One region of the Streptomyces sp. AK08-02 genome, then DNA from elsewhere that is predicted to be linked to it. Evidence: riboswitches for the same ligand, from Rfam matches in the RefSeq annotation. Region 1 holds a riboswitch; each other region holds the start of a gene.
The links. Region 1 has a riboswitch for S-adenosylmethionine ahead of thrC (threonine synthase). Riboswitches for the same ligand answer to the same signal wherever they lie in the genome.

Region 1 (10,147 bases):
GCTCTTCACCGAGGCCGGCCTCACCCCGCCCACCACCTGGAGCGAGCTGGCCGCCGACGCCGCCACGCTCAAGGAGAAGGGCGTGAAGTACCCGTATGCCCTCCCGCTGGGGCCCGAGGAGGCGCAGGCCGAGACCATGCAGTGGCTGCTCAGCGGCGGCGAGGGCTACACCAGCGAGGTCGGCACCTACGGCATCGACTCCCCGCAGAACATCAGGACGTTCACCTGGCTCAAGGACGAACTCGTCGACAAGGGCCTCACCGGCTCCGTCGCCCCCGGCAGCCTCAACCGGGCCGCGGCCTTCGCCGCCTTCGCGCGCGGCGAGGTCGGCATGCTCAACGGCCACCCCTCGCTGATGAAGATCGCGGCGGCCAAGGGGGTCGAGTTCGGGATGGTGCCGATGCCGGGACGGGAACGCTCGACGCGGTCCGCGATGGGTGTCGCCGACTGGATGATGGCCTTCAAGAAGAACGGCCACCGCAACGAGATCGGCGGATTCCTCGACTTCGTCTACGAGAAGAAGAACGTGCTCGCCTTCTCCCGCGAGTACGACCTCCTCCCGGTCACCAGCTCCGCCTCCAGGACGATGTCCGCCGCCGCCGAGGACAGGGATCTCGCCCCCTTCCTGAGGGAACTCCCGACCGCCCAGCTCTACCCGGTCGGCAAGACGTCGTGGGCGCAGGTCAACGCGGACATCAAGCAGCGGATCGGTACGGCGTTCTCGGCGAACGGCGATCCGGCCACGGTTCTCGCCGAGCTGCAGACGCGGGCCAACGCGGCGGAGACCGAGGAGGAGAACGCCCAGTAGGGCACCGGTGGGCCGTCGCCGGGCCGTTGTCGGGCCGTTGTCGGGTCGGCGCCGGGCCGGGTGTCAGTGGCGGGGGTTACGGTGCTTTCCATGGGCGTGGACGGGGAGCAGTTGGGGCGACGGGAGCAGGACATTCTCGCGCTGGAGCGCCGGGGGTTCGCGGGGCCGGGGGCGAAGGAGCGGGCGATTCGTGAGGAGCTGGGGTTGGTGCCGGTGCGGTACTACCAGCTGCTGAACGCGCTGCTGGATGATCGGCGGGCGTTGGAGTGTGATCCGGTGACGGTGAACAGGTTGCGGAGGGTGCGGGAGGCCCGGCGGGGTGAGCGGTAGGTGAGGCCGGGTTTTCTCGCCCCCGCCGCCCCTACCCGTCCCATCCCGTTCCCGGGGGCTGCGCCCCCGGACCCCCCTTCGCGCCGAAAGCGCTCGTCCTCAAACGCCGGACGGGCTGAAGGGCCCGGGCGGGGCTGGGATGCTGGACCCATGGACTCGCTTCCCACGCCCCTGACGCAGGCCGGCCGTGACGGGCTGGACGCCATTCTTGCCGAGCCCGGTGGTGCCGTTGTCGCCCTCGATTTCGATGGCACGCTCGCTCCGATCGTGGCCGATCCCGAGCAGGCCCGTGCTCACCCCGGTGTCCTCCCCGCCCTGTCCACGCTCGCCCCCAGGGTCGCCTCCGTGGCCGTTCTCACCGGGCGTCCCGCCGGGGTCGCGGTTCGGCACGGTGGGTTCGCGGGTGTGCCGGGGCTCGAACATCTCGTCGTCCTCGGTCACTACGGCACCGAACGCTGGGACGCCGTGACCGGCACCGTCACCGCCCCCGCCCCGCACCCCGGCGTCGCCGCCGTCCGTGCCGAACTGCCCGGGTTCCTGGAAGAGCTCGGTGCCTGGCAGGGCACCTGGATCGAGGAGAAGGGCCGGGCCGTCGCCGTGCACACGCGGCGCGCGGCCGATCCGCAGGCCGCGTTCGAGGCCCTGCGCGAACCCCTCGCCGACCTGGCGACCCGCCACGGACTGATCGTCGAACCCGGCCGCCTCGTCCTGGAGCTGCGCCCACCCGGCATGGACAAGGGCGTCGCCCTGGAGGAGTACGTCCGCGAGACCGGCGCCACCTCGGTCCTCTACGCCGGCGACGACCTCGGCGACCTCCCGGCGTTCGCGGCGGTGGAGAAGCTCCGCCAGAACGGCCTGCCCGGCGGCATCCCCGGTCTGCTCGTCTGCAGCGGCAACAGCACCGAGGCCGTGACGGAGCTGGCGGAACGCGCCGACCTGGTTGTCGACGGTCCCGAGGGTGTCGTACGGCTGCTGACCACCCTCGGACAGGCCGTCGTCGGTCGTTAGTCGTTAGTCGCTGAGCGCGTTCAACTGGTCCAGGAACCACTGGGCCGGCGGCAGCGCGGTCGCCGCTGCGGCCAGTCGTTTCGTGCGTTCCGCGCGTTCGGCTGCGCCCATCGTCAGGGCCTCCTCCAGTGCCCGTGCCGTCTGGACGACGTCGTACGGGTTCACCACGATCGCGTCCTCGCCCAGCTCCTCGTACGCTCCCGCCTCCCGCGACAGCACCAGCGCGCACCCCTCGTCGGAGACCACCGGGATCTCCTTGGCGACGAGGTTCATGCCGTCGCGGATGGGGTTGACGAGGGCCACGTCGGCGAGGCGGTAGGCGGCCAGTGAGCGGGCGAAGTCGTCCTTGACGTGGAGGACCACCGGAGTCCAAGTCGGTGTTCCGTAGGTCGAGTTGATGTCGTCCGCCACCCGCTGCACCTCGGCCGTGTAGTCACGGTAGACCGCCAGGTCCTGGCGGGAGGGGTACGCGAAAGCCACGTGCACGACCCGCTCGCGCCACTCCGGGTGGTCTTCCAGTAGCTGCCGGTACGCCAGCAGGCCCCGCACGATGTTCTTCGACAGCTCCGTACGGTCCACCCGCACGATTGTCCTTCGGTCACCGTCGCCGCCGATCTCCTCGCGCAGGGCGGTCATCCGCTCCTCGACGTCCGGCTCGTGCGCGCGCCTGCGCAGGAAGTCCGCGTCCGCGCCCAGACCGTGCACGCCGATCCGTGTGTCGCCGATGCCGCCGACCAGGTCCGTACAGCAGGCGGTGAACGCGTCCGCCCACCGCCGGGTGAGGAAGCCGAGGCGGTCCGCGCCGAGCATGCCGCGAAGGAGCTGCTCGGAGATGTCGTACGGCAGCATCCGGAAGTAGTCCGCCGGTGCCCACGGTGTGTGTGAGAAGTGGCCGATGCGCAGATCCGGGCGGAGCGAGCGCAGCATGCCCGGGACCAGGCACAGGTGGTAGTCCTGGACCACCACCGACGCGCCCTCGGCCGCCTCCGCCGCCAGTGCCTCGGCGAACGCCCGGTTGTAGGCCTCGTACGACGCCCACTGACGCCGGAACTCCGCGTCGAAGACCGGCTCCAGCGGGGTCTGGTACAGCATGTGGTTCACGAACCACAGCACCGAGTTGGCGATGCCGTTGTAGGCGTCGGAGTGCACCGTCTCGTCGATGTCCAGCATCCGTACGTGCTGCCCGCCGGTCGCGTCCACGGACAGCCGCCGGCCGCCGTGAGAGCGTCGCACCGCCTCACGGTCGCCGTCGGACAGCGCCGAGCACACCCACAGGGAGCCTGTGTCGGTGCCGATCGCGGACAGGCCGGAGACCAGCCCGCCGCCACCGCGCCTGGCGGCCAGCGAGCCGTCCTCCTGCACCTCGTACGAGACCGGGCCGCGGTTGGACGCGACCAGTACCTGCATGGAAGCCGTGGAAGCCATACGCCACAACCTAGCCCGGCCCGGAAACACTCAAACGTACACACGTACGCCTCAGCCGTATACAAGCCGCCCGGGCCGGTGCACCGGCCCGGGCGGGGCCAGGCGCGGGCTAGGCGGCCTTTCGCCTCGCGTACTCCGCGATCTCCGCCATCGGCGGGCGTTCCTCCGTGTCCACCGAGTACGTCCGGGGCTCGAAACCGTCCTCTCCGCGCTCGAACTGGGTGAGCGAGGGGCGGATCAGATGGCCCCGGGCCAGCCGGAGCTGCGCGGTGCGGTAGATCGCGGCGGACATCCGGCCGAGGGCCTGGCCGTCCTGGTGGCGGTGCTTGCGCACACCCACGTCGACCTGCGCCAGCGCGTCCAGGCCCACCAGGTGCAGGGCGTCGATCAGCATGCCCAGCTCGACGCCGTAGCCGACGGGGAACGGGAGCTGTTCGAGGAGTGAGCGGCGGGCCGCGTACTCGCCGCCGAGCGGCTGGACGAAGCCGGCCAGCTGCGGCCAGTGCATGTTGAGGAGGGGGCGGGCCATGAGTTCCGTCACCCGGCCGCCCTGGCCGGCCGCCTGACCGAGCGGGCGGTCGTACATCGCCTTGACGAGGTCCACACCGGGGTCCGTGAGCAGGGGGCCCACGATCCCCGAGACGAAGTCCGACGAGAACTCCTTGAGGTCCGCGTCGACGAAGCAGACGATGTCGCCGCTGGTGACCAGGAGCGAGCGCCACAGGACCTCGCCCTTGCCCGGTACGGCCGGGATGCGCGGCAGGATGTCGTCGCGGTGGACGACCCGGGCGCCCGCCGCGGCGGCCACCTCGGAGGTACGGTCGGTCGATCCCGAGTCGATGACCACGATCTCGTCGACGAGCGGGACCTTCAGCATCAGGTCACGGCGGATGACGGCGACGATCTCACCGACGGTCTCCTCCTCGTTGAGCGCGGGCAGTACGACACTCACCGTGGCGTTCGAGGAACGCTTCGCGGCGATCAGCTTCTTCAGCGGGCGGTCGCGGGCGGACCAGGAGCGCGTGCTCAGCCAGCGTTCGACGTCTTCCAGCACGTGCGGCTCTCCCTTACGTTGCATGGGGGGAAGCGCGATCTTGTATCTCGCGGTTCGGACGGCTCCCACCACCATCCAAGCCTTCGGTTACAGTCTTGAACAACGCGGGTGACCATCGCATGTCCGAGGTCACCTCTGTTCACAACCTCACAACTTCATACCGCTCATCCAGAGGGGCAGAGGGATACGGCCCGATGAAGCCCCGGCAACCCTCCAGCCGATCCTGTCGCATCTCATGTGGCGAGGCTCCCGGCTCGGGAAGGTGCCAAATCCGTCTCATGGCGAAACGCGTCGTGAGGAAGATGAGGAAAGGGCTTCGCCTCCATGGCTGCGCAAACTGTCGAGAGCACCGAGAGCACCACTTCCGGCTCCGTCACCCCTGTTGATCTCGGCCCCGCCGCCGCACTCTCCTGTCGTGAATGCGGTCACCGGGTCCCCCTCGGTCCGGTGTTCGCCTGCGAGGAGTGTTTCGGCCCGCTGGAGATCGCCTACGACTTCGCCGTCCACTCGGCGGCCGACACCGAGGAACTCCGCAAGCGCATCGAAGCGGGACCCGCGAACATCTGGCGTTACGCGCCCCTGCTGCCAGTTCCCGCGAACGTCGCCGAGAAGCCGAACATCAACCCCGGCTGGACCAAGCTCGTCCAGGCCGACAACCTCGCCCGCGAGCTGGGTGTCGACGCCGGCAAGCTCTTCGTGAAGGACGACTCAGGCAACCCGACGCACTCCTTCAAGGACCGGGTCGTCGCCCAGGCCCTGGAGGCCGCCCGCGCCTTCGGCTTCACCACCCTCTCCTGCTCCTCCACGGGCAACCTGGCCGGTGCCGTCGGCGCCGCCGCCGCCCGGGCGGGCCTGCGCTCCTGCGTGTTCATCCCGCACGACCTGGAGCAGGGCAAGGTCGTCATGGCCGCGGTGTACGGCGGCGAGCTCGTCGGCATCGAGGGCAACTACGACGACGTGAACCGCTTCTGCTCCGAGCTGATCGGCGACCCGGCCGGCGAGGGCTGGGGCTTCGTCAACGTCAACCTGCGCCCGTACTACGCGGAGGGCAGCAAGACCCTGGCGTACGAGATCTGCGAGCAGCTCGGCTGGCGGCTGCCGGACCAGCTCGTCGTGCCCATCGCCTCCGGGTCGCAGCTCACGAAGATCGACAAGGGGCTGCAGGAGCTGATCAAGCTCGGGCTCGTCGAGGACAAGCCGTACAAGATCTTCGGCGCCCAGGCGGAGGGCTGCTCGCCGGTGTCCGTGGCCTACAAGGCCGGGCAGGACGTCGTACGGCCGCAGAAGCCCAACACCATCGCCAAGTCGCTGGCGATCGGCAACCCGGCGGACGGGCCGTACGTGCTGGACATCGCGCGGCGGACGGGGGGAGCGGTTGAGGACGTCAACGATGAGCAGGTCGTTGACGCGATTCGGCTGCTCGCGCGTACGGAGGGGATCTTCGCGGAGACCGCCGGTGGGGTGACCGTGGGTGTCACGAAGAAGCTGATCGAGAACGGGTTGCTGGACCCGACCCTCACCACTGTTGTGCTGAACACCGGGGACGGTCTGAAGACGTTGGACGCGGTGGCGGACGTCGGCCTGACCGCGACCATTCGGCCCAGCCTTGAGTCGTTCCACGCGGCCGGACTCGCGTAAGAGGTGTTTCGTTCGTCTGCGGGCTCGTGGGGGCTGGTCGCGCCCACGCGGCGGTAGCCGCAGATCCAGCGCAGCCCCGCGCCCCTAGGTATGTCACCTGACCGGAGGTTTTCACCGTGAGCGTTTCTGTCCGCATCCCTACCATCCTCCGCACCTACACCGGTGGACAGGCCGAGGTGACCGCCGAAGGGGGGAACCTGGCCGAGGTCATCGCCGATCTGGAGAAGAACCACACCGGGATCGCCGCCCGGGTGCTCGACGACCAGGGCAAGCTGCGTCGCTTCGTCAACGTGTACGTCAACGACGACGACGTCCGCTTCGAGCAGGGGCTGGAGACGGCGACGCCGGACGGTGCCGGGGTGTCGATCATTCCCGCGGTCGCCGGCGGCTGATACCCGCGAGTAGTAACCGTCGGTAACATCGATTACCGAGAGTTCATCGAATTGCCCCCTCCGTGAGAGAAGCGGAGGGGGCAATTCTGTATGGTTGAGCGCGGTACAGTTGGGGAAGCCGCACCATCTCGCTCGCCGCACGCGTATTGATTCCTGCCGCGCACCCAACGAGAAGTAGCCAAAGTGTGCAGGCATTTTGCGTTCTTTGTTCTCTTTGTGGGGCCCGGCTTGCCCTGAATCCGCGTGAATTCTCCGCATATTTCCTGACCTGGCGTGCCCGGATTTCTCGTCCAATTGACCTGTTGCAGAGGGCAGTTGGACAGATACATTCGGCCGCGGTCGACGCGTTCCGGCGCACACCTCCACCGGTTGGGGGGGTGAGGTCTGACCCGGATCCGCGAAGTGCGGATCCGTGCAAGGGCCAGTAATAGGGGAGTTAGGCATGGCTCAGGGCACCGTCAAGTGGTTCAACGCGGAGAAGGGGTACGGCTTCATCGCGGTCGACGGTGGTGCGGATGTTTTCGTCCACTACAGCGCGATTCAGATGGACGGCTACCGCACCCTCGAGGAAGGTCAGCGGGTCGATTTCGAGATCTCGCAGGGCCAGAAGGGGCCGCAGGCGGACATGGTCCGTCTGGCGATCACCTGAAGCACGCGCCGGAGCACGCGCAGCGACGTTCTTCTTCCTTCATCGAAGGATTTCGATGGGCTCGTACCTCGTGGGACCTCACGGGGTGCGGGCCCATCGGCATGTCCGCAGGTGATGTCCGCAGGTGATGTCCGATGCCGCTTCGGTGTTGCTACCGGGCCGTAGCCACCCCCCTGTTCACCTGCGGATCTTCGAGAGCCGCTTGCACTCGGCAGGGGCGAGTGCTAATCATTGGCGTTAGCACTCTGAAGGTGAGAGTGATAACGAAGGACCGGGTGGGTGAGGCCCGCAGGCCAGGTGGTGCAAGGAATCACCAGGGCAGGCAGGCCGTCCGTCGCGGGCGCCAGCGCGGTCCGGAGCAATCCACCCCAGTCCGGGAGGACCACTTCACATGGCCAAGATCATCGCGTTCGACGAGGAGGCACGGCGCGGTCTCGAGCGCGGGATGAACCAGCTCGCCGACGCCGTCAAGGTCACCCTCGGCCCCAAGGGCCGCAACGTCGTCCTCGAGAAGAAGTGGGGCGCCCCCACGATCACCAACGATGGTGTTTCCATCGCCAAGGAGATCGAGCTCGAGGACCCTTACGAGAAGATCGGCGCCGAGCTGGTCAAGGAAGTCGCGAAGAAGACGGACGACGTAGCCGGTGACGGCACGACGACCGCGACCGTCCTGGCCCAGGCGCTGGTCCGCGAAGGCCTGCGCAACGTGGCCGCGGGTGCGAACCCGATGGCCCTGAAGCGCGGTATCGAGAAGGCCGTCGAGGCCGTCTCCGGTGCGCTGCTCGACCAGGCGAAGGAGGTCGAGACGAAGGAGCAGATCGCTTCGACCGCCTCCATCTCCGCCGCCGACACGCAGATCGGCGAGCTCATCGCCGAGGCGATGGACAAGGTCGGCAAGGAAGGCGTCATCACCGTCGAGGAGTCCCAGACCTTCGGTCTGGAGCTGGAACTCACCGAGGGCATGCGCTTCGACAAGGGCTACATCTCGGCGTACTTCGCGACCGACATGGAGCGCATGGAGGCGTCGCTCGAGGACCCCTACATCCTCATCGCCAACTCCAAGATCTCCTCGGTCAAGGACCTGCTCCCGCTCCTGGAGAAGGTCATGCAGTCGGGCAAGCCGCTGCTGATCATCGCCGAGGACGTGGAGGGCGAGGCCCTCTCGACCCTGGTCGTCAACAAGATCCGCGGGACCTTCAAGTCCGTCGCGGTCAAGGCCCCAGGCTTCGGTGACCGCCGCAAGGCGATGCTGAACGACATCGCGATCCTCACGGGTGGCGAGGTCATCTCCGAGGAGGTCGGTCTCAAGCTCGAGAACACCTCCCTGGACCTCCTGGGCCGTGCGCGCAAGGTCGTCATCACCAAGGACGAGACCACGATCGTCGACGGCGGCGGCTCCGCCGACCAGGTCGCCGGCCGGGTCAACCAGATCCGCGCCGAGATCGAGAACTCGGACAGCGACTACGACCGCGAGAAGCTGCAGGAGCGCCTGGCGAAGCTCGCCGGCGGTGTTGCGGTCATCAAGGCCGGTGCCGCGACCGAGGTCGAGCTCAAGGAGCGCAAGCACCGCATCGAGGACGCCGTTCGCAACGCGAAGGCGGCCGTCGAGGAGGGCATCGTCGCCGGTGGTGGCGTGGCCCTGCTGCAGGCCTCCTCGGTCTTCGAGAAGCTGGAGCTGACGGGTGACGAGGCGACCGGCGCGAACGCCGTACGTCTCGCCCTGGAGGCCCCGCTCAAGCAGATCGCCGTCAACGGTGGCCTTGAGGGCGGCGTCATCGTCGAGAAGGTGCGCAACCTTCCCGTCGGCCACGGCCTCAACGCCGCGACCGGTGAGTACGTCGACATGATCGCCGAGGGCATCATCGACCCGGCGAAGGTGACGCGCTCCGCGCTGCAGAACGCCGCGTCGATCGCCGCGCTGTTCCTCACCACCGAGGCCGTCATCGCCGACAAGCCGGAGAAGGCGGGCGCCGGCGCCGGTGCCGGTGGCGGCATGCCGGGCGGTGACATGGACTTCTGATCGACCTCTGGTTGATCACCGTCCTTCGTACCGAGGGCGGCACCCTTCCCCACGCGGGGAGGGTGCCGCCCTCGGGCGTTTGCGGGGCCCTGAGTCAGCCCCCGAGGTGTCGCCCGTAGTGGCCGGGATCACAGCAGGCGTCCCGGGCGGGAGGAATGGAGGGCCGGAGGGCTGTAGTTGATGCACATGCAAGCAGTTGTGCGTAACCGCATCTCCCGCTCGTTTCCCGTTCCCTTTCCACCCGTCCCGTTTCCAGGAGCCCCCACGTGACAGCCCCCGCCCAGACCTCCCGCGCGGCCCAGATCCTGTCGCGGCCCGTCACGCTCAACGGCCTGACCGTGCCGAACCGGATCGTGATGGCGCCGATGACGCGCAAGTTCTCGCCCGGTGGTGTCCCCGGTGAGGACGTGGTCTCGTACTACTCGCGCCGCGCGGGCGCCGGGGTCGGTCTGATCGTCACCGAGGGGACGTACGTCGGACACGACTCCGCCGGTGACAGCGACCGCGTACCCCGGTTCCACGGCGAGGAGCAGCTCGCGGGCTGGGCGAAGGTCGCCGACGCCGTGCACGCGGCCGGCGGGAAGATCGTGCCGCAGCTGTGGCACATCGGCATGGACAGGGCGGCCGGGCAGCCCCCGTTCGTCGACGCCCCGCCGGTCGGCCCGTCGGGTCTGCGGCTGGACGGCACCGCCGGCGCCGGCAAGGAGATGACGCAGGAGGACCTGGACGACGTCATCGACGCGTTCGTCGCCGCCGCGGTGGCCGCCGAGCGCATCGGCTTCGACGGGGTCGAGCTGCACGGCGCCCACGGCTACCTGATCGA
Region 2 (10,147 bases), on a different contig from region 1:
TCGCCCCCAGATCACCGTCAACACCGACTGGACCTCCGCGATCCCGGCCGCCGCGACCGAGCCCTCCACCCGGACCCTGACCGTCGGCAGCTACCGCGGCAACAACCACACGTACGAATACGTCATCCCCGCCGCCCAGTTGCGGGCCGGTGCCAACACCCTGCGCATCGACGCCGCCAGCGGTTCGGCGGGCGGCGGGGGATACCTCAGCCCCAGCTACGGCTTCGACGCCCTCGACCTGCTCTGAGGGCGGGGCGGTCAGGGAAGGTCGAAGTGGTGGCGGGTGGCCGACCCGTCCGCTGCCGCTGTCACCGCCCGATCGACGTCCCCGCTGAACCGCACCCGGCCCGTGCTGAAGCGCGGCGCGAGTGCGAGGTCGTCGATCGAGCCGTGGGCGGGCGCGGCCGGATCGACCGAGTAGTGGGCCGTGGCCGTGATCGCCTCCTGGGCCCCGCTCCCGGCGAAGCGATGACCGCCGGCGAACGGTCACGGGTGCGGATCTCCGGCCGCACGGGCGGCTCCTGCGCGACGACACTCACCGGCCGGCTCCGTGCAGCAGCGCGGAGTCGGGCCGCCGGCCCAGCTCGGGTGCGATCAGGTGCCGTACGTCGTGCAGGATCTGTTCGTAGTCGGCCCGGTGGAACTCGTACGGCAGCTCAAGACGCAGCTCCGGGACGGCCGCGACCACGGGATCCGCGGCCAGCTCTCCAGGATCTGGTCCGCCGTCCCGACCATGTCCGGGGCGAACAGAGTCCGCTTCGGGCCCTGCGGTGCCAGGGTTCGGGCGTGCCGACTCGCCGCGTACTCGCGGTAGCGGGCCCGGGTGGACGCGTCCGCGCTGTCGAAGGGCACGATCACCCGCCCCAGGGCCACCCGTGGCGGACGATCCCCGGAGAAGGCGCGCCGGTACGCGGAGAGCAGGGCGAGCTGGGCCGTGGTGAAGTCGTCGGTGCCCTCGCCGGTGACGATGTTGCCGCTGAGCAGGTTCAGACCGTGCTCGCCGGCCCAGCGGGCCGAACGCAGACTGCCGCCGCCGTACCAGACCCGGTGCGCCAGGCCCGGGTTGTGCGGCTGCAGGCGTGGCCGCTGGGTGTTGCCGGGAGACTGGATCACCGTGTCCGGGCCGCCGAGGTAGTCGCCGCGCAGATGGCCGAGGACGCGGACGATCCTGCCGTACGACAGGTCGAAGGCGCGCCAGTCCCCGTCGTGCACCAGGTCGCCGAGGAGGTCGGCGTGCGGCATGCCGGTGCTGACACCGACCTGGAGCCGGCCCCGGGACAGGACATCGGCCAGGGCCAGATCACCCGTTCGGTGCGCTGCCCGGCCGCGGCGAGGAAGACCGCGGCCGAGCCGACACCGTGTTCGAGATGGCGTTGCCTGATCCACGCACCGTCGAAGCCGAGCCGTTCGCCGTACTCGAACAGCTGGAGTGTCTCCTCCAGACCCGTGTACGGGTCGTCGTCGGCGAAGTTGCCCGGGGTGAGAAAGGCCAGCGAACTGATCGAGGGGGTGCTCATACGGCGATTTCCGTCCTGGTCCGGTCCTGGTCGGGTCGGGGTCTTCTCGGGGTCGTCCCGGTGGTGCCGACCGCTCAGGAACCGCCGCGTTCGCGCGGGAGCCTCTCTCCGGCCTCGATCGCCACGGGCAGTCGGTTCTCGGCCGGCGGCAGCGGGCAGGTGGCCAGGTCGGTGTAGGCGCAGGGCAGGTTGGTCGCCCGGTTGAAGTCCAGGACGACCGTGCCGTCGGCGGCGGGCGCACCCAGGGAGAGGGCCCGGTTCGCGGCGTAGGTGGTGACCCCCGAGGTCGCGTCGGTGAACAGCACCAGCAGACTGCCCGGGCCGTGTCCGGGGAACGCCGTAAGGGCCAGAGGACGACCGTCCAGCTCGAACTCGATCCGGCCCGGTGCGTCGTACACGTGCTCAAGGCCCTCGACCGCCGCGCCCACGGTCGTCGGCCGCGGCTCGTCGAAAGCCGTGTAGCGGCCGGTCACCGCCCAGCGGGGGTGCGGGGCGTAGGCGGGCGTGCCGGTGAACGCGGTGCGCAGCGGATTGTCCGGGTGCCGGGGACGGACGATGTCGTGTCCGCCGCGCTTGGCCACCTCGATCACGGCGTCGCCCCAGACGGCGTTGACTCCGCCGCGCTCCGGGATCACCCCGAAGGAGTGCTCGCCGTGGACGGGGCTGCCGTCGACGACCAGTTCCTCACCCTCGTCGAGGACCACCACGACCCCGTCGGCACCGGTCGACCAGGCGCCCGGAGCGTCCGGGAAGCGCTGCGGCTCGTGGGCGAGCCAGTGCAGGCCGGTGACGGCGAGGAACCCGTGCGGGTCGGCGAGCCGTGTCTCCTGCCCGGTGTGCCACTCCTGCCAGTCGTGGGTGAAGGCGGCCAGATCTGTGGTGGAGTCCTGAACGGTCATGCGTTTTCCTTCGCTTCCTCTTCGAGTGGTTCGACGGTGGCGGTGGTGTATCGGCCGCCGGGAATCGCCGCGAGCAGTTCGCGGGTGTAGTCGTGGCGGGGGCGGGTGAAGAGTTCCTCGGCGGTGCCCGTCTCGACGACACGGCCGGAGCGCATCACGGCGACATGGTGCGCGATCTGGCGCACGACGGCCAGGTCGTGCGAGATGAACAGGTACGCCACCCCGGTGTCGGCCTGCAGTTCGGCGAGCAGTTCGAGTACCTGGGACTGGACGGACACGTCGAGCGCCGACACCGGTTCGTCGCACACCACCAGGTCGGGGGAGAGCGCCAGGGCGCGCGCTATCGCGACGCGCTGCCGCTGACCGCCGGACAGCTCCGCCGGGCGGCGCTCCAGCATCGACTGGGGCAGCGCGACCCGGTCGAGCAGCTCACCCGCCCGCGCGAGCCGGGAGGCGCGGTCACCGACCCTGAAAGCGCGCAGTGGCTCGGTGATGACCTCGCCGATGGAGAACCTCGGGTCCAGCGAGGCGTACGGGTTCTGGTAGACGAGCTGGGCCCGGCGGCGCAACTGCCGTGTCCGCGCCCCGCGCGCGTTCGTGACGTCAGTGCCGTCGAACACGATGCGGCCGGAGGTCGCGTCGGTCAGCCGCAGCACCAGTCGGGCGGTGGTCGACTTCCCGGAACCGGACTCGCCGACCAGGGCCAGCGTGCGGCCCCGGTGCAGGGTGAAGCTGACGTCGTCGACCGCGCGCAGGGTACGGGCCGAGCCTGCGGCACGGGGGAGCCGGAACTCCTTGACCGCGTTGCGCACCTCGACCAGCGGCGCCGTCCCGGGAGCGGACGGGGCGGTGACCGTGACCCGGGGGCGTGCGGTGGCCAGGCTCGGCGCACTCGCCAGCAGTCGCCGGGTGTACTCGTGCTGAGGGTTGCCGAGGATGTCACGGGTCGGGCCGGACTCGACGACCCGCCCCTCGGACATGACGACGATCCGCTGCGCCCGGTCGGCGGCGACGCCGAGATCGTGCGTCACCAGCAGCACCGCCGTGCCCAACTCCTCGGTGAGGTGCTGGAGATGGTCGAGGATGACCCGTTGCACGGTGACGTCCAGTGCGCTCGTGGGCTCGTCCGCGATGATCAGCTTGGGACGGCCGGCGATGGCGACGGCGATCAGGGCGCGCTGCCGCATCCCGCCGGACAGCTCGTGCGGGTACTGCCGGGCGCGGGTGGCCGCGTCGGGCAGCCCGGCCCGGTCCAGGATCGCTGTCGCGTCCGCCGGGGCGGAGCGGCGGGTCGCCAACTGGTGGATGCGCAGCACTTCGGCGACCTGCTCACCGATGCGTTTGACCGGGTTCAGCGACACCGTGGGGTCCTGGGGCACCAGGCCGATCTGCGCCCCGCGTACGGTGCGCAGCTCCTGCTCCGACAGCGTGGTGAGGTCGTGCCGCCCGAAGCGGACCGTCCCGGCGTCGATGCCGCCGTTCGCCGTGAGGAGCCGGACGATCGCGTGCGCGGTCGTGCTCTTGCCCGATCCGGACTCGCCGACCACCGCGGTCACTGGTGCTGCTGCCGGACGAGCACGCGGTCAGCAGCACGCCGGTGGTGAGGAGTGCGGTCAACGCGGCCCATCGGGGGCCGGGACGGGAATCCGGATGCGCTGTCACGGAAAGGTTTCTCCTACTCGGAAGTCGGCGCGCACGGGTGCGTGCGGACCAATGGAGATGCGTGGACGGTGTCGGGCCCAGGGGACGACGACACCGCGCGAAGAGGCGAAGGAAGAGCCCGGATGAGGAGAGGCCGAGAAGGAGGAGCGGGAAGCCCGCTGCGGGTTCGAACCCAGAGGTGCCGACGCCGGACGTCGGCAGTCAGCTGTGGGACGTGGTCAGCCGCGACACAGGCAACTGGAAATGCGCTGCAGGTCGATGTGTCGTCGCCGGGAGAACCGGGAACGAGCTGCCACAGTCGCGACGGAGGGGCTTGAGACGCTGCTGTGCGGCACGCTCGTTCCTCCATGTCCGGACCCCTGTCACGGGGCCACGCGCTTGCCGGGTCGGCGACCTGGCCGGGCCTTCACCTGGAGCACCCCACCGCGTCGGAGGGTTGCCGGTCAGCTAGCCAGGGCTTGATGCTGACACTCAATGCCATTTGAAACGCTACCTATCGCCGCCGTGATCCGTCAACGCCATGCGGCGGCAGGACGCAGCTCGCATGCCGCCGCCAGGGCGGCCCGAGTCAGCCGTCTCACCTGATGGTCACTCGCATTGACATCCCCAATTGGGACATGCCTAACTTGCGGCGCAGACCAAGATGCCCCAGGGCCGGAGAAGTGATGGTGGCAGCGATGCACGCAGCTGACGGGACGACCGCACCGCGGCGCCTCAGCCGCGTCCTGCTGTGCACGGACCGCTCCGTCGACCTGCTGCGCGTCAACAGCGCACTCTGTACGGCCACTTGCCGCACCCTCTGTCGAGGCTGACGGCGTTCTGAGGCTCTGTTCCCGAGCCTCCGCTTTCTCCGAGTCTCCGACTCGTCGACGACCACCGCGTTCGCGGTGTGCTCTCTCCCCGCCCAGCCCCCGTTCCGCGTGTACCCCGTGCGCCGCCTCGTGCCGAGCCGCTCCCGGGCGGCGCGGTGCTGCCGCCTCCGCGGTTCTGGGTGTCCAAAACCGCTGGAGCCCTCCATGAGCGAAACTCCCGGCGTCGCTGTGTCCCCCGGATCAGCGCCGCCCACCGAGGCGATCCCCCGCCCCGACACCCCGGAGACCCGGGACACCATCGACACCCCGGCCGCACCGAAGCCCCTCGCCGCGCAGCGAGTCCTTCCGATCCGGCGTCCCGGCCGCTGGATCCTCACGGCCGTCGTCCTCGTACTGGTCGCCCAGATCGCCCACGGGCTGGCGACCAACCCCTTCTACCAGTGGGACCGGTTCCAGTACTGGTTCCTGCGCCCGACGATCCTCGACGGCCTGCTCATCACCCTCGAAGTAGCCGCCTACAGCGCGGTGTTGGGCCTGCTCGGAGGCATCTTCCTCGCCCTGGCCCGGCTTTCCGGGAGCCCCGTACTGCGCGCCGTGAGCTGGGTCTACATCTGGCTGTTCCGCTCGGTGCCGCTCATCGTCGTCCTGCTCTTCCTCTACAACTTCAGCGCGCTGTACCAGACGCTGAGCCTGGGTGTCCCCTTCGGCCCGGCGTTCTTCACCTTCGACGAGTCGCGGCTCGCCACCGACATGGTCGTCGCCGTCGTCGGCCTCAGCCTCAACGAGGCGGCCTACGCGGCGGAGGTCGTCCGCGGCGGCATCCTCTCCGTCGACCAGGGCCAGCACGAGGCGGCTTCCGCCCTCGGCCTGCCGAAGCGGTACCAGTTCGCGAAGATCGTCTTCCCGCAGGCGCTGCGCTCCATCACCCCGAACTACGTCAACCAGCTGATCGGCCTGATCAAGGGCACCTCGCTGGTCTTCTACGTGTCCCTGCTCGACCTCTTCGGCAGCGTGCAGAGCATGGGCAGCACCTACCCGGGCGACATCGTGCCGCTGCTGCTGGTCGCCACCGTCTGGTACCTGATCCTCACCAGCGTCGTGTCCGTCGTCCAGTTCTACGTCGAGCGGTACTACGCCCGGGGCGCCACCCGCACCCTGCCGCCCACACCGTTGCAGAAGCTGCGGACCGGGGTCACCGACCTCCACGCCCGCATCCGCAAGGAGGCCGCCGTATGACCGCCGGGACGCTCGACGCCACGCCGGCCACGGCCGCCACCGTCGAGGTGCACGATGTGCACAAGTGGTACGGCACCCACCGGGTGTTGAACGGAGTCGACCTGACCGTGCGGCCCGGCGAGGTCACCGTGATCCTCGGCCCGTCCGGCTCGGGCAAGTCCACCCTGCTCAGGGTGATCAACCACCTGGAGAAGCCCGAGATCGGCCACGTCAGCGTCAACGGCGAGCTGATCGGCGTACGCAGGCACGGTGACCGTCTGAAGGAGCTCAGCGAGCGGACGATCCTCACCCAGCGCAGCCGTATCGGCTTCGTCTTCCAGAACTTCAACCTCTTTCCGCACCTGACCGTGCTCGACAACGTGGCCGCTGCTCCGGTGGCGACCGGCAGGCTCGGCAGGGATCAGGCCGCCGAACTCGCCCGTGAACTCCTGGACCGGGTCGGCCTGGCCGACAAGGTGGCCGCCTATCCACGGCAGTTGTCGGGCGGCCAGCAGCAGCGCGTGGCCATCGCCCGTGCCCTCGCCCTGCGCCCCGGCGTCATCCTCTTCGACGAGCCGACCTCCGCCCTCGACCCCGAACTGGTCGGCGAGGTACAGGCCGTCATCAAGGACCTGGCCGGCAGCGGCACCACCCTCGTCATCGTCACCCACGAGGTCGGCTTCGCCCGTGAGATCGCCGACCGGGTGGTCTTCATGGACGCCGGCCGGATCGTCGAACAGGGCCCGCCCGATGAGGTGTTGGACCACCCGAAACAGGAGCGGACCAGGGACTTCCTGAGCAAGGTCCTCTGACCCACCGGGCTCTCCTCCTCAAGCTCGCGGTCCGCCCGGACCGCCCCCACACCCTCGCCGCACAACCGACAAGGAAACCAAGGACAGCCATGCGCACCCTCAGCCTCCGCAGCAGATTCCACCGCGGCGTCACCGCGTCCGCAGCCGTCGTCTCTCTCGCCGCGGGACTCGCCGCCTGCGGAGGCGACAGCGACGCCGCTACCAGGACCGACAGCGCGCCGGCCGGGACGGTGACCGTCGGCGCCCTCTCCAACGGTGCGGCCAAGGAGACCCAGCTGAAGGTCACCGAGGTGAAGTCGATCAGCGCCGAGCTGCCCAAGAAGGTCGCCGAGAGCGGCAAGCTGGTCATCGGGCTCGGTGCGCTGCCCTCCGGGTTCCCGCCGCTGGCGTACGTGGGCGACGACCAGAAGACCCTCACCGGTGCCGAACCCGATCTCGGACGGCTGGTGGCCGCGGTTCTCGGGCTGAAGCCGGAGGTGAAGAACTCGACCTGGGAGAACCTGTTCGTCGGGATCGACAGCGGCAAGGTCGACGTGGCGTTCTCGAACGTCACCGACACAGAGGAGCGCAAGAAGAAGTACGAGTTCGCCTCCTACCGGCAGGACAACCTCGCCTTCGAGGTGTTGAACAAGAGCACCTGGAACTTCGACGACAACTACGAGAATCTCGCGGGCCAGACCGTCTCGGTGGGCGCCGGCACCAACCAGGAGAAGATCCTGCTGGAGTGGAAGGCGAAGCTGGAGAAGGAGGGCAAGAAGCTCAACGTCAAGTACTTCCAGGACAACAACAGCCTCTACCTGGCGCTGTCCAGCGGGAAGATCGACGCCTACTTCGGCCCCAACCCCGGTATCGCCTACCACATCACCCAGGTCGCCAAGACACCCAACCCGACCCGCAACGCGGGCAAGTTCTCCGGTGCGGGAGCGTCGCTGCAGGGTCTCATCGCGGCCACCGCGAAGAAGGACAGCGGGCTGGCCAAGCCGATCGCGGACGCGATCAACCAGCTGATCAAGAACGGCAGTTACGCCAAGTGGCTCGCTGCCTGGAACCTCTCCAACGAGGCCGTCAGCACGTCCCAGGTCAACCCGCCCGGGTTGCCGCTCGACAACTCCTGATCCTCACCCGTCCCAGGGACTCCGCCCGTGGCGGCGGAGTCCCGGCCGCGCCCGACCGCGTTCCAGAGTCGCGCTTCAGATACGGAGACTCGCACCGACATGTCCACCAGCGTCCACCACGCCACGTCCCCGAGCCCGACGGAACCGCACCTCCTGGACAACGCGGCCTGGGCCGCGCTGACAGGCCCGCACGCCCATCTCGCCGAGCGAGTCGGCCGTGCCGCCCGCTTTCCTGCCCGCCGCGAGTTTCGTCCTGGGCGACACGGACGCCGAGGCGGAGGAACTCGCCCGCGAGGTACGCCGCCTCCAGGTCAGCGGGGCCACCGCCATCAAACACCTGGAGTTCGTCTGGAACCGTGACCTGTCCGCCTACGACCCCGACGGCCCCCTCCCCGACATCGACCCCGACCTCGGCGAACACACCCTCTCCCGCGGCCGCGCCCAGGTACGCATGTACCGCGACCCGCTCGCCACCGCCCGCGAATGGCGTGAACGCGCACAGGCCAACAACTGGTCATCCGTGATCTGGTCATCGAGACGGGCAACCGGCAGAACTTCGTCGGCTCCCCCGCCACCGTCGCCGCGACGATCAACGACTTCGTCCAGGCCGATGCCAGCGACGGCTTCATCCTGGTCCCGCACATCACCCCGGGCGGGCTGGACGGATTCGCCGACACCGTCGTCCCCCTCCTCCAGGAACGCGGCGTCTTCCGCACCGAGTACGAAGGCACCACCTTCCGCGACCGCCTCGGCCTCACCCACCCCGACGAGGTCCGCAACGCACGTGCGGCGTCATGAAGTTCCTGTCCATCACCCTGATCGTGCACGCCCCGCACCCGGTGACGGGCGTGCGGAAGTCCACTCAGGACCGCTTCCGTGAGGTGCTCGACAACGCACTCCTCGCCGAGGAGTTGGGCTTCGACGGCTTCGGTGTGGGGGAGCGGCACGAACGGCCCTTCATCTCCTCCTCGCCGCCCGTCGTCCTCAGTCACATCGCCGCCCTCACCTCCCGGATCCGGCTGTTCACCGCCGTCACGACACTCAGCCTTCTCGACCCGGTGCGGGCCTACGAGACTACGCGACCCTCGACCATCTCTCCGGTGGACGCCTCGAACTGATCATCGGCAAGGGCAACGGGGCCGCCCAGCGGGACCTGTTCCATGTCACCCCCGACGACCAGTGGGAGCGCAACGCCGAGAGCTACGAGGTGTTCCGCAGGATCTGGCGCCAGGACAAGGTGACCGCCGAGACCCGTTTCCGTCCGGAACTCAAGGACGCGGAGGTCTGGCCCCGCCCTCTCCAGCAGCCGATCCGGGTCTGGCACGGCAGCGCGACCAGCAAGGAGTCGGTCGACCTCGCCGCCCGCCACGGCGACCCGCTCTTCTCCGCGAACGTCACCAACCCCATAGAGCCCTATGCGGAGTTGATCCGCTACTACCGTGAACGCTGGGAGCACTACGGCCACGATCCGGCTGCCGTCGCGGTCGGCGCGGGAACGGCGGGCCTCTACACGGCCCGCAGCTCCCAGGAGGCGATCGCCGCCTACCGGCCCGTGTTCGAGGGGAACCTTGAGTTCCAGAAAAGGCTGGGCCTTGAGCCGGTCTTCCCGACCCTGGAGGATTTCGTGGAGCGCAGCTCGGCGCTGATCGGCAGCCCCCAGCAGATCATCGAGAAGGTGCACCGCTACCACGAGCAGTTCGGGCACACCCTGCTGCATCTGCACGCTGACGCCGGGGGGCTGACGGACCGTCAACACCGGGATTCCCTCGAACTCTTCCAGTCGGACATCGCACCGGTGCTGCGCAGCGAGATCCCCGATCCGCCGTTTCCCTGGGGCCCGGTGCAGGGAGGGTCCCTGCCCGTGCCCGGGTCGGTGCCCGCCGACCACTGAGCCGACCTACCGAGGAGTCCTTTCGCCCATGTCAGACATCCCCCTCGGCGTCCTCGACCTGGTTCCGATCTCGTCCGGTTCCACCGCCACGGAGGCGCTCCGCAACTCCATCGACCTGGCCCGGCAGGCCGAGAGCTTCGGGTACGCCCGCTTCTGGTACGCCGAACACCACCTCAACCCGGGCGTCGCCGGTACCTCGCCCGCAGCCGTCCTCGCCCTGACCG
Region 3 (10,147 bases), on a different contig from region 1:
GCGCAGCCGCGTGAACTGCGCAGCCGCACCGGTGCGCGCGTACGCCGTCCCGTCGCCGGCGAGGACGGCCGCCGAGCGCCGGTCCAGCAGCCGTCGGACGTCGGCGGACGCGGTGTCGGTCCCCGGCCGGCCGCCGCACGCCACGAGGGCGGTCAGCGAGCCGACCAGCAGCCAGAGAATCGCGCCCCTGACCCGCCACGCACCCCACGCACGCCTTCGACCAGCCACGCCGACGATCGTACGGCCCGACTGTCTGGAAGCCGAGACGACCTGGACGACCGGGAGGTCCGGGGAGCGCTGACGTCCCGGCGGCTCAGACCCTGGTGACCGACGACACCGGCATCATGCCCACCGGGTCGTACCGCACCGGCGCTCCCGGATAGGGGGCGTGGATGACCTGGCCGTTGCCCACGTACATGCCGACATGACTGGCGTCTGACCGGTAGGTGACGAGGTCGCCGGGCTGGGCCTGGGAGAGCGGGACCTGCTGCCCGGCGTACCGCTGGGCCTGCGAGGTGCGCGGCAGGGAGACCCCGGCCTTCGCGTACGACCACTGCATCAGGCCCGAACAGTCGAAGCCGGAGGGCCCGTTGGAGCCCCAGACGTACGGACTGCCCAGCGCGGCACGGGCCGCGGCGACGGCGGTCGCCGCACGGGCGCTCGGCGCGGCGGCGTTGCCGGGGTCGGGCAGGTCGGCGCGGTCGGAACGCGAGGCCCGGTCGTAGGCGGCCCGGTCGGCGGACGGCAGCGAGTTGAGCAGCTCCCGCGCCTTCGCGAGCTTCTGCTCGACGGTCCGCTTGTGGGTGGCGACGGCCTTGCGGCTCCGGTCGAGCTCGGTGAGCTTGCCGGTGGCCTCCGCGCGCTCCTGGGCGAGCTCCCGCATGGCTGCCTGGAGTTCCCTCAGCTCGGCGGCCTGGTGGACGTTGATCCGGTCGAGCGCGGCGGCCTTCGCGAGGTACTCGTCCGGGTCGTCGGAGAACAGCAGCGCGAGCGAGGGGTCGAGGCCGCCGGCCCGGTACTGGGCGCCCGCGAGCGAACCGAGCGTCTCCCGCATGGTGTTGATACGCAGTTGCTGCCGGGCGATCCGGTCCTGGGCCCGGGTCACCTGCTCGCGCAGCGCGTCGGCGCGCTCGTCGGCCCGGTTGTAGGACTCGGTGGCCTTCTCGGCCTCCGTGTACAGCCGGTCCACCTCGGCCCGGGTGTGGTCGGTCGGCGCGGCGGTGGCCGAGGGCACGGCCGCGCCGAGAGCGGCGGCTGCGACGGACAGCACGCAGAGCGCGGCGCTGGCTCCCCGGTCGAACCCGGACGGTGCAAGGCGGCGATGGAACCCCACGAGAAGCCGCACTCCTTCCGCTGGCGGACGCATGTGTTCCCCCGGTGTCGGGGGGCGCGGCAGACAGTAACCGGGCCACCACACGCGGACCAACGACCTCGACGGCCACACACGGTGACGCCCCGCCTATGACGCAGGTCATGGGCGGGGCGTGGGGTCAGCGGACCGTGTCGGGATTCGCCCGTTCGGGCGTCAACGTGTCCTGATCTTGAACAGACCCGGAAGGAGTACGACGATCCGATCCGTCGAAGAGAGGATCAGATCCGTACGCCGAACTGGAACGGCATGTTGTCGATCGACTCGTACCGCACGACCGTGCCGCTGCGCGGCGCGTGCAGGACCTGGCCGTTGCCGGCGTAGAAGCCGACGTGGTGGTGGTCGCTGTAGAAGATGACCAGGTCACCGACCTGCAGATCGCTCTGCGAGTAGATGCGCGTACCGGCGTTGGCCTGTTCCTGCGAGGTGCGGGGGATCTGGATGCCGGCCTGGGCGAACGCCCACGAGGTGAGGCCCGAGCAGTCGAAGGAGCCGGGGCCCGAGGCGCCGTAGACGTACGGCGAGCCGATCACGCTCTGGGCGGCGGCGTACGCGGACCCGGCGCGGCCCGTGACGGCGCCGCCGCCCGAGTCGTCGAGGGCGGAGCGCGCGCTGGCGCGGCTGGCGCGGGCGTCGGCGGCGGCGAGGGCCGCCTTCTCCGCGGCCGTCATGGAGTTGAGGAGCTTCTGCGCCTCGGCGAGCCTGCCCTGGACTTCCTTCTTCTTCTTGGCCAGCTCGGTGCGGGTGTCCGCGAGGTCCTCGAGCTTCTCGCTGGCCTCGGAGCGCTGCTGGGCGAGCGCGCGCTGCTTCTCCTGGACCTTCTTGAGCGACTCGACCTGCTGAGCGCTCAGCTGGTCCATCGTGGACGCCTTGTCGAGGTAGTCGTCCGGGTCGGCGGAGAGGAAGAGCTGCACGGAGGGGTCGATGCCACCGGAGCGGTACTGGGCGGCGGCGGCGAGTCCGAGGCCGTCGCGCAGCTCGTTGAGGTCCGCCTGCCCGCGGGCGACGTTGTCCTGGAGGGCGGAGATCTCCTTCTCCAGCCGGTTCTGCTTCTCCTCGGCCCCGTTGAGCTTCTCGGTGGCCTGCTCGGCCTGCTCGTAGAGCTTGTCGACCTTTGCCTTGACCTCGTCCTTGCTCGGCTTCTCACTCGGCGCGGCGTTGGCGGCGTTGGCGCTGAGGGCCACGGCGGCTGCCGCGGCGGTGGTGAGCACGGTCACGCGGGTGCGGCTCGGCTGCTTCGGTCGACGATGGGACGCCACGGAGGCGAACTCCTTCTTCTCCCGCCGTCACTCCCTTTGAGTGATCACCCGAGCGGAGGTTCGAGGCCTGACCCTAGTGACCTTCTTGTGATCACTTCAAATCCTGAGGTGAAAAATGTTTGTCACACCGTGCATTCTTTACGTACAACTCACGTGCGGTAATGCCCGATTGACACTACGTTGCGTGACAGTTCCACCAATTCGGGCATTCGGCGCTTATGTTGTCAGCCGCCCGAGAACCGCTTCAGCAGCACCACCGAAGCCACCGGACGGGCCCCGGCCTTGGCGATCCCGTCGGCCACCTCGCGGTCCGTGGACACGACGATGACCGGTCTGCCGGGCGGCTCCGCGCGCACCAGCTGACGGATCAACTCGTCGGCGGTGACACCGGCCTTGGAAAACAGGACGCGCACCCCGCGCGGCGGCGCCAGCAGCACCGGAGCCGCCAGTTCGGCCCCGTCGAAGACACAGGTCATCTCGGCCCCGGTCTGCGCGGCGAGCTGCGACAGCTGCCCCAGCAGCCGGAGCCGCTGCTTCTCCAACGGCATCTGCGGATAGCCGGTCTTCGTCACGTTGTAGCCGTCGACGACCAGATGCGCCTGCGGCAGCGCCAGCAACTGGTCGAGAATCGCCGGATCGTTCTCGGACAGCGCCCTGGCGGCGATGTCCTTCGGCGTCATCCGCCCCGGCTCGACCGCGTCCACGGTCTCGGCGGGACGCACCGACACCGGCGGCAGCGCCAGCTCCCGCCGCAGCCCCTGCGCCGCGTCGAGCACGGTGTCCAGCAGCAGCCGTACGCGCATGTCCTCGACGCTGCGCCCTTCCCGGGCGGCCCGTCTGCTGGCCTCCAGCGCGGCCTCGACCTCGGTCAGCCGCCCCTTGAGCCGCCGTGCCTCACTCTCCGCCGCGGAGACCTGTGTGTGCCCGTCGGTGCGTACGGTCTCCATCTCGGCGTGCACCTTGCGCAGGGCCGCCTCGCCGCGCTTGACGTCACTGAGGGCCGCGCGCAGCTTTCGGTGCAGCGACTCGGTTTCCTTCTTGGCCGACTCCAGCTCCGCGCGCAGCCGCTCGGTCTCCGTACGGGTCTGTCCCCGGGCGACGGCCAGTTCCTCGCGCAGCCGCTCCAGCTCGGCCCGGCTCTCGTCGTCGGCGCGCTCGGCGTCGGCGCGCTGCGCCTCCTCGCCGGCCGCGGTGACGAGCTTCACCCAGCCCGTGGGGCGCAGCACATAGGCCGCGGCGGCCACGTCCAGCGGATCGGCGGCCGGGGGCGGCGAACCGGCGTCGAGAGCGCCCGCCAGCTCCGGCTGGGCCTCCCTCAGCTTCTCCCCGATGCGCTGCCGGAACAGCGTGTCGGTCTCCAGTGCGGCGGCCATCGCGTTGCCGGCGAACTTGGCCCGCCGGTTGGGCGCGAACCGCGCGTACTGCCGCAGCTGGGCGGGCAGTTCGGCGACGGTGAGTCCGCCGAACCCGTCGGAGACGATCTGCACGACGCGCCTGCGCACGCCGTCGGGCAGCGGGCGGTCGAGCACCTCGGCGGCGCCGTCGCCCGGCTCCCCGCCTGTGGTCTCCACCATCCGTCACCCCAACCGATTCCGGTGCGGGGCCGGCTCCTGTCAGGAGCCGGCGCCCGGCCTGTCCACGAGTTCCACCTGATCCACGGCGTTGCACCAACGGCAGCGCACCGACTCGATGGTCTCACTGACCACCTCGCGCTCCTCCACCTTGGGATCTCCCGCGAGGTCGAGGTGCACGTACTCCACGACCTTCGAGGAGCGGGTCACGTCGAAACGCGTGAGGTTGCCGCAGAGAGCACAGCGCCACCGGGTCGTGTCGGTCGGCAGAGGAACCGTCATCGTGGATATGTTCGCTTTCCTTCTAGTATCCGTGCTGCGCCAGATTGCCTGGAGCGTGTGGCTCGTAACCCTAAGGCCTGGCGGGTACCCACCGCCCGTCCGTCCACAGCGGCGAGGCGGTCTGTGCTGTTCAGTCCTGTTACGTCATGCTCTGTGTCCATGATCGGCGAGTTCGAAAAGTGGCGTACGACGGTCCGCAGCTCGGTCCGCGCCCGGTCGGCGCCGGTGACGTACGGGCTGATCGCCGTCTGCTGTCTGCTCTTCGTCATCGGCCCCGCCTCGGGCCTCAACCCGGGCTACGGCACCGGGGACGCCCTGCTGGCCGCCCAGCGGGCCTACTTCCGCCGCTGGGGCGTGGTCCCCGCCGACCTCTTCACCGGCGCCCCGCGAGCCACACTGACCCCCGCCACGGCACTGTTCGTGCACGGCAGCTGGGTCCACCTGCTGGGCAACATGCTCTTCCTCTACGTCTTCGGCGCGATGACCGAGGAACGCCTCGGCCACCTGGAGTTCGCCCTCTTCTACGTGGGCTGCGGCTGTCTCGCCCTGCTGGGTTACGCCGCCGCCAACGCCGACTCGCAGCAGACGCTGGTGGGGGCGTCCGGCGCGATCTCGGCGATCCTGGGCGCGTTCCTGTACCTGTTCCCCGGCGCCCGCGTCACGAGCCTCCTGCCGTTCCTCTTCTTCCTGCCGCTGCGCTTCCCGGCCTGGCTGACCCTGCCGTTCTGGGCGACCCTCCAGTGGGTGGCGGCGGGCCGGGCCTCCTCCGGGCCGGGGGTGGCGTATCTGGCGCACGTGGTGGGGTTCGGGCTCGGCTTCGCCTACGCGTGGGTGCGATATCGCCGTACGACTAGAGTGAGGCCCGCCCCAGCGACGGCCACCGAGGGAGAGAACCAGCCGTGATCACCGCGATCGTGCTCATCAGGACCAGCGTGGACCGGATCCCCGAGATCGCGGAACGGATCGCCGCGCTGGAGTCCGTCAGCGAGGTCTTCTCCGTGACGGGCACGTACGACCTGATCGCCATGGTCCGGGTGAAGCGGCACGAGGACCTCGCCGAGGTCATCCCCGGCAGCATCAGCAAGATCCCGGGCGTGGAGGGCACGGACACCCACGTGGCGTTCCGGACGTACTCCCAGCACGACCTGGAGGCGGCGTTCGCGATCGGCCTCGACAGCTGACCTCTCCAGCCCGTCCGGCACCCCCCAGCCCGTCCGGCGTTTGAGGACGAGGCCGTTCAGGCCGAAAGGGGGGTCTGGGGGCGCAGCCCCCAGGGACAGGATGGGACGGGTAAGGGCGGCGGGGGCGATCAAACCGCCGGCACGCAGCGCCCGTCCTCGGTCCGGTACTGCCAACGCGCCCCGTCCCGCACAAGCTCCTTCACCGCACCCACGAACCGCTCCACATGCTCGTCAGGCGTCCCCGCCCCGAAGCTGACCCGGATCGCGTTGAGTGACTTCTCCCCGGGGGCGGCCTCAGGGGCGCCGCACTCTCCCTGGCTCTGCGGGTCACTGCCCAGCAGCGTCCGCACCAGCGGGTGCGCGCAGAACAGCCCGTCCCGCACCCCGATCCCGTACTCCGCGGAGAGCGCCGCGGCGAAGTGCGAGCTGTTCCAGCCCTCGACGACGAACGAGATGACGCCGACGCGCGGGGCGTCGTCCCCGAACAGCGAGAGCACCCTGACCTCGGGCACCTCGGCCAGTCCCGCCCGCACGGTGTCGATCAGCCGCTGCTCCCGGGCCACCAGCGAGTCGAAGCCGGCCGCGGTGAGGGCCTTGCAGGCGGCGGCGATCGAGTAGGCGCCGATGACGTTCGGCGAGCCGGCCTCGTGCCGGGCGGCGGTGTCGTGCCACTCCACGTCCACTCCCCCGTCCGTGCGCCGCGTGACCTTGCGGCTGGCGCCGCCGCCCGCGAGGTACGGCTCGGCGGCGCGCAGCCAGTCGGCGCGGCCGGCCAGGACACCGGACCCGAAGGGCGCGTACAGCTTGTGGCCGGAGAAGGCGACCCAGTCGACGTCCAGGTCCTGGACGGAGACCGGGTGGTGCGGGGCGAGCTGGGCGGCGTCCAGGACGATCCGGGCGCCGTGGGCGTGGGCGGCGGCGGCCAGCTCCCGTACGGGCCACAGCTCGCCGGTGACGTTCGAGGCGCCGGTGACGCAGACGAGGGCCGGGCCCTGCGGGTCTCGGGCCGCGAGGGCCTCCCGCAGGGTGGTGACGGCCTGCTCGGGGGTGCGCGGGGCGTTGAGGTAGGTGACCTGGGCGTCCCGCCAGGGCAGCAGCGAGGCGTGGTGCTCGGTCTCGAAGACGAAGACCTGGCAGCCGTCGGGGAGGGCGGCGGCGAGCAGGTTCAGGGAGTCGGTGGTGGACCGGGTGAAGATCAGCTGGTCGTCGGCGCGGCAGTCCAGGAACTCCGTGACCGTCCTGCGGGCGTTCTCGAAGAGGTCCGTCGACAGCTGGGAGAGGTAGCCGGCACCCCGGTGGACGCTGCCGTAGTAGGGCGCGTACGCGGCCACGTCGTCCCAGACCCGCTGGAGCGCCGGGGCGCTGGCGGCGTAGTCGAGCGCGGCGTAGGTGACCTCGCCGCCGGTGACGAGCGGGACGGTGACATCGCTGCCCAGAACGGACAGGGGGGCACAAACGACCCGGTCGGTGGCAACGGTGGAGACAGACATGGCGAACTCCCGTGAGAGGCAAGAGGAATCGCTGTGCGAGCGGACATGGCTCAGCACAGGAAAGATGCGGAACGGATGAAAGGGGTGCGCGGAGGCGGGGCTCGGCAGCCCTATCGCATTCGCTTGCTCACGGAAGACTCCCTCGAACGACCAGGACCCCTGGTGTCGAGAGGGGCCCGCGCTTGCCGTAAGCCTTGCTGCCTACGGCCTGGTCTTCATCCCGGGGCACCCCGCCACGGACGGAGGGTTGCCGGACAGTCGGCCGGGGCCTCATGACTGTCACTCATGACCTGGTACAGAACGTAACGGAGGTGATCGGCGTCCCGCAACCCGTGTCCGGATCGCGGGACGCTCCTCGCCAGGGAACTTCTGTGCGAGGGCTACGCGTTGCTGGCCGCCGACCACCGCTCCAGCGTCTTCTTCGCCGCCCCCGAGTCGATGGCCTCGGCGGCCTTCGCCATCCCGGCGCCGATCTGCTCGGCCAGGGATCCCGGGCCGGGGTCCAGCGCCACCAGCGCCGCCGCCGAGTTGAGCAGCACGGCATCCCGTACGGGCCCGGTCTCGCCGTCGAGGAGCCGCCGGGCGACCGCCGCGTTGTACGAGGCGTCACCGCCGCGCAGGGCCTCCACCGGGACCAGTTCGATACCGACGTCGCGCGGGTCGAAGGTCTCCTCCGTCACCTTGCCGTCCCGGACGACCCATACGCGGGACGTGGCGGTGATCGTCAGTTCGTCGAGTCCGTCGTCGCCCCGGAACACCAGGGACGAGTTGCCGCGTTCGGCGAAGACACCGGCGACGATGGGTGCCATCCGGGGGTCGGCGACCCCGACCGCCTGCGCCCTGACCTTCGCCGGGTTGGTCAGCGGGCCCAGGATGTTGAAGACCGTCCGGATGCCCAACTGGCCGCGCGCGGCGCCCACATGACGCATCGCCGGATGGAACCTGGCCGCGAAGCAGAAGGTGATCCCGGCCTCCTCGGCGACCTCGGCCACGCGCTTCGGGGTCAGCTCCAGGTTGACCCCGAGCTGCCCCAGCACATCCGACGCGCCGGAGGCCGAGGAGGCCGCCCGGTTGCCGTGCTTGACGACCTTGGCGCCCGTGCCGGCGATGACGATCGCCGACATGGTGGAGATGTTGACCGTGTTGGCGCCGTCGCCGCCGGTGCCGACGATGTCGACGGTCGGCCCCGGCACCTCGATGACGTTGGCGTGCTCGTACATCGCCTGGACGAACCCGGCGATCTCCTGGACGGTCTCGCCCTTGGCCCGCAGCGCGACCACGAACCCGGCGATCTGCGCGTCGGTCGCCTCGCCCCGCATGATCAGGTTCATCGCCCAGGCGGTGTCGGCGGCGGTCAGGTCGTGGCCGTCGAGCAGGCCGTTCAGCACGCGGGGCCAGGAACGGACCGCCGCGGTGTCGCCTCCGGCGGGGTTCACAGCGCTCATCTGCCGCTCCTGGGTCGGTCCGGCGGGACTCTCCGCGGGACTCCTGGTAGGGAATGGGGACACCCTATCCAGCCCGGCGACACGACGAAGGGCCCCGTCCGAGGTACGGACGGGGCCCTTCTGCCGTGTGTGGCGAAGCGAGGTGATCAGTGGTGGCCGTGGCCGCTCGTGATCTCCTTGTACTCCTCGACGGTGGGCTTGGCGATCTGGTTGTCCTCGCCGTAGTACGACTTACTGAGCTTGGCGCGCAGCTTCTCCACGCCCTTCACCTTGCGCTCGACGCCGTTCTCGTCGACGGTCGAGCCGATCAGGGCCGGCGCGTACTGCTCGTGCGCGGTGAGCGTGTGCAGGGCCTCCTGGCTGAGCGGCTCGTGCACCTCGATGAACTCACCGTGCGGCAGGCGCTTGATGATGCCCGACTCGCGGCCGTGCAGCACCTTGTCCTTGTCGCGGCGCTGGAGGCCGAGGCAGATCCGCTTGGTGACGATGAACGCGATGACCGGCCCGACGAAGAAGGAGATCCGCACGAACCAGGTGATCGCGTTGAGCGACAGGTGGAAGTGCGTGGCCCAGAGGTCGTTCCCACCACCGATCAGCAGCACCATGTACCAGGTGATCCACGCGACACCGAACGCCGTACGCGTCGGCGCGTTGCGCGGGCGGTCCAGGATGTGGTGCTCGCTCTTGTCGCCGGTGATCCAGGACTCGATGAACGGGTAGACCGCGATCACGACGAGGACCATCGGGAAGACGATCGTCAGCGGGATGAACACACCCGGGGCGAACGTGTGCCCCCAGATGTTGAACTCCCAGCCCGGCATGACACGGATCAGACCCTCGGAGAAGCCCATGTACCAGTCGGGCTGGGCGCCGGTCGACACCTGGTCCGGCCGGTAGGGACCCATGGCCCAGATCGGGTTGATCGAGGCGATGGCCGCGATGACCGCGATGACACCGAAGACCAGGAAGAAGAAGCCTCCGGCCTTCGCCATGTAGACCGGCAGCAACGGCATACCGACGACGTTGTTGTTGGTCTTTCCGGGGCCCGCGAACTGCGTGTGCTTGTGGTAGAAGACCAGGATCAGGTGGGCCACCATCAGCCCGAGCATGATGCCCGGCAGCACCAGGATGTGGATCGAGTAGAAGCGGGCCACGAAGTCGCCGCCCGGGAACTCGCCGCCGAAGAGGAAGAACGACATGTACGTGCCCACGACCGGCACGGACAGGATCGCGCCCTCCATGAAGCGCACACCGGTGCCGGAGAGCAGGTCGTCCGGGAGCGAGTAGCCGGTGAACCCGGTGAACATGCCCAGGACGAACAGCAGGAACCCGAACAGCCAGTTGACCTCGCGGGGCTTGCGGAACGCACCCGTGAAGAACACGCGCATCATGTGCACGAACATGCCGGCGAGGAAGATCAGCGCCGCCCAGTGGTGGATCTGCCGGATCAGCAGACCACCGCGCACATCGAACGAGATGTGCATGGTCGAGTTGAACGCCTCGGACATCAGCTGGCCCTGCAGCGGGATGTAGCTGCCGTGGTACTCCAC

Region 2: another riboswitch for S-adenosylmethionine. It lies ahead of PV734_RS02865 (putative leader peptide); the one in region 1 lies ahead of thrC (threonine synthase).
Region 3: another riboswitch for S-adenosylmethionine. It lies ahead of PV734_RS33495 (aminotransferase class V-fold PLP-dependent enzyme); the one in region 1 lies ahead of thrC (threonine synthase).

Annotation. Positions count from the first base shown of each region.
Region 1 is NZ_JARAZV010000015.1:154,858-165,004, forward strand. Features, by position in the region: gene PV734_RS30250 (extracellular solute-binding protein) at 1-808, shown strand, start outside; gene PV734_RS30255 (DUF3263 domain-containing protein) at 899-1,138, shown strand; gene otsB (trehalose-phosphatase) at 1,289-2,146, shown strand; gene PV734_RS30265 (trehalose-6-phosphate synthase) at 2,150-3,571, opposite strand; gene PV734_RS30270 (glucosyl-3-phosphoglycerate synthase) at 3,681-4,625, opposite strand; SAM riboswitch class I at 4,787-4,934, shown strand; gene thrC (threonine synthase) at 4,950-6,263, shown strand; gene PV734_RS30280 (MoaD/ThiS family protein) at 6,380-6,655, shown strand; gene PV734_RS30285 (cold-shock protein) at 7,098-7,304, shown strand; gene groL (chaperonin GroEL) at 7,696-9,324, shown strand; gene PV734_RS30295 (NADH:flavin oxidoreductase) at 9,591-10,147, shown strand, end outside.
Region 2 is NZ_JARAZV010000001.1:640,707-650,853, forward strand. Features, by position in the region: gene PV734_RS02845 (rhamnogalacturonan lyase B N-terminal domain-containing protein) at 1-247, shown strand, start outside; partial or broken gene PV734_RS02850 (LLM class flavin-dependent oxidoreductase) at 595-1,517, opposite strand; gene PV734_RS02855 (DUF1684 domain-containing protein) at 1,592-2,416, opposite strand; gene PV734_RS02860 (ABC transporter ATP-binding protein) at 2,413-3,972, opposite strand; gene PV734_RS02865 (putative leader peptide) at 4,297-4,413, opposite strand; SAM riboswitch class IV at 4,448-4,557, opposite strand; gene PV734_RS02870 (amino acid ABC transporter permease) at 5,095-6,126, shown strand; gene PV734_RS02875 (amino acid ABC transporter ATP-binding protein) at 6,123-6,917, shown strand; gene PV734_RS02880 (ABC transporter substrate-binding protein) at 7,007-8,032, shown strand; partial or broken gene PV734_RS02885 (GNAT family N-acetyltransferase) at 8,132-8,269, shown strand; partial or broken gene PV734_RS02890 (F420-dependent methylene-tetrahydromethanopterin reductase) at 8,265-8,830, shown strand; partial or broken gene PV734_RS02895 (LLM class flavin-dependent oxidoreductase) at 8,827-9,923, shown strand; gene PV734_RS02900 (LLM class flavin-dependent oxidoreductase) at 9,952-10,147, shown strand, end outside.
Region 3 is NZ_JARAZV010000017.1:244,375-254,521, forward strand. Features, by position in the region: gene PV734_RS33460 (hypothetical protein) at 1-228, opposite strand, end outside; gene PV734_RS33465 (NlpC/P60 family protein) at 314-1,333, opposite strand; gene PV734_RS33470 (NlpC/P60 family protein) at 1,591-2,628, opposite strand; gene PV734_RS33475 (NYN domain-containing protein) at 2,853-4,202, opposite strand; gene PV734_RS33480 (hypothetical protein) at 4,242-4,481, opposite strand; gene PV734_RS33485 (rhomboid family intramembrane serine protease) at 4,641-5,384, shown strand; gene PV734_RS33490 (Lrp/AsnC ligand binding domain-containing protein) at 5,381-5,662, shown strand; gene PV734_RS33495 (aminotransferase class V-fold PLP-dependent enzyme) at 5,791-7,152, opposite strand; SAM riboswitch class IV at 7,326-7,443, opposite strand; gene trpD (anthranilate phosphoribosyltransferase) at 7,533-8,597, opposite strand; gene PV734_RS33505 (cytochrome bc complex cytochrome b subunit) at 8,744-10,147, opposite strand, start outside.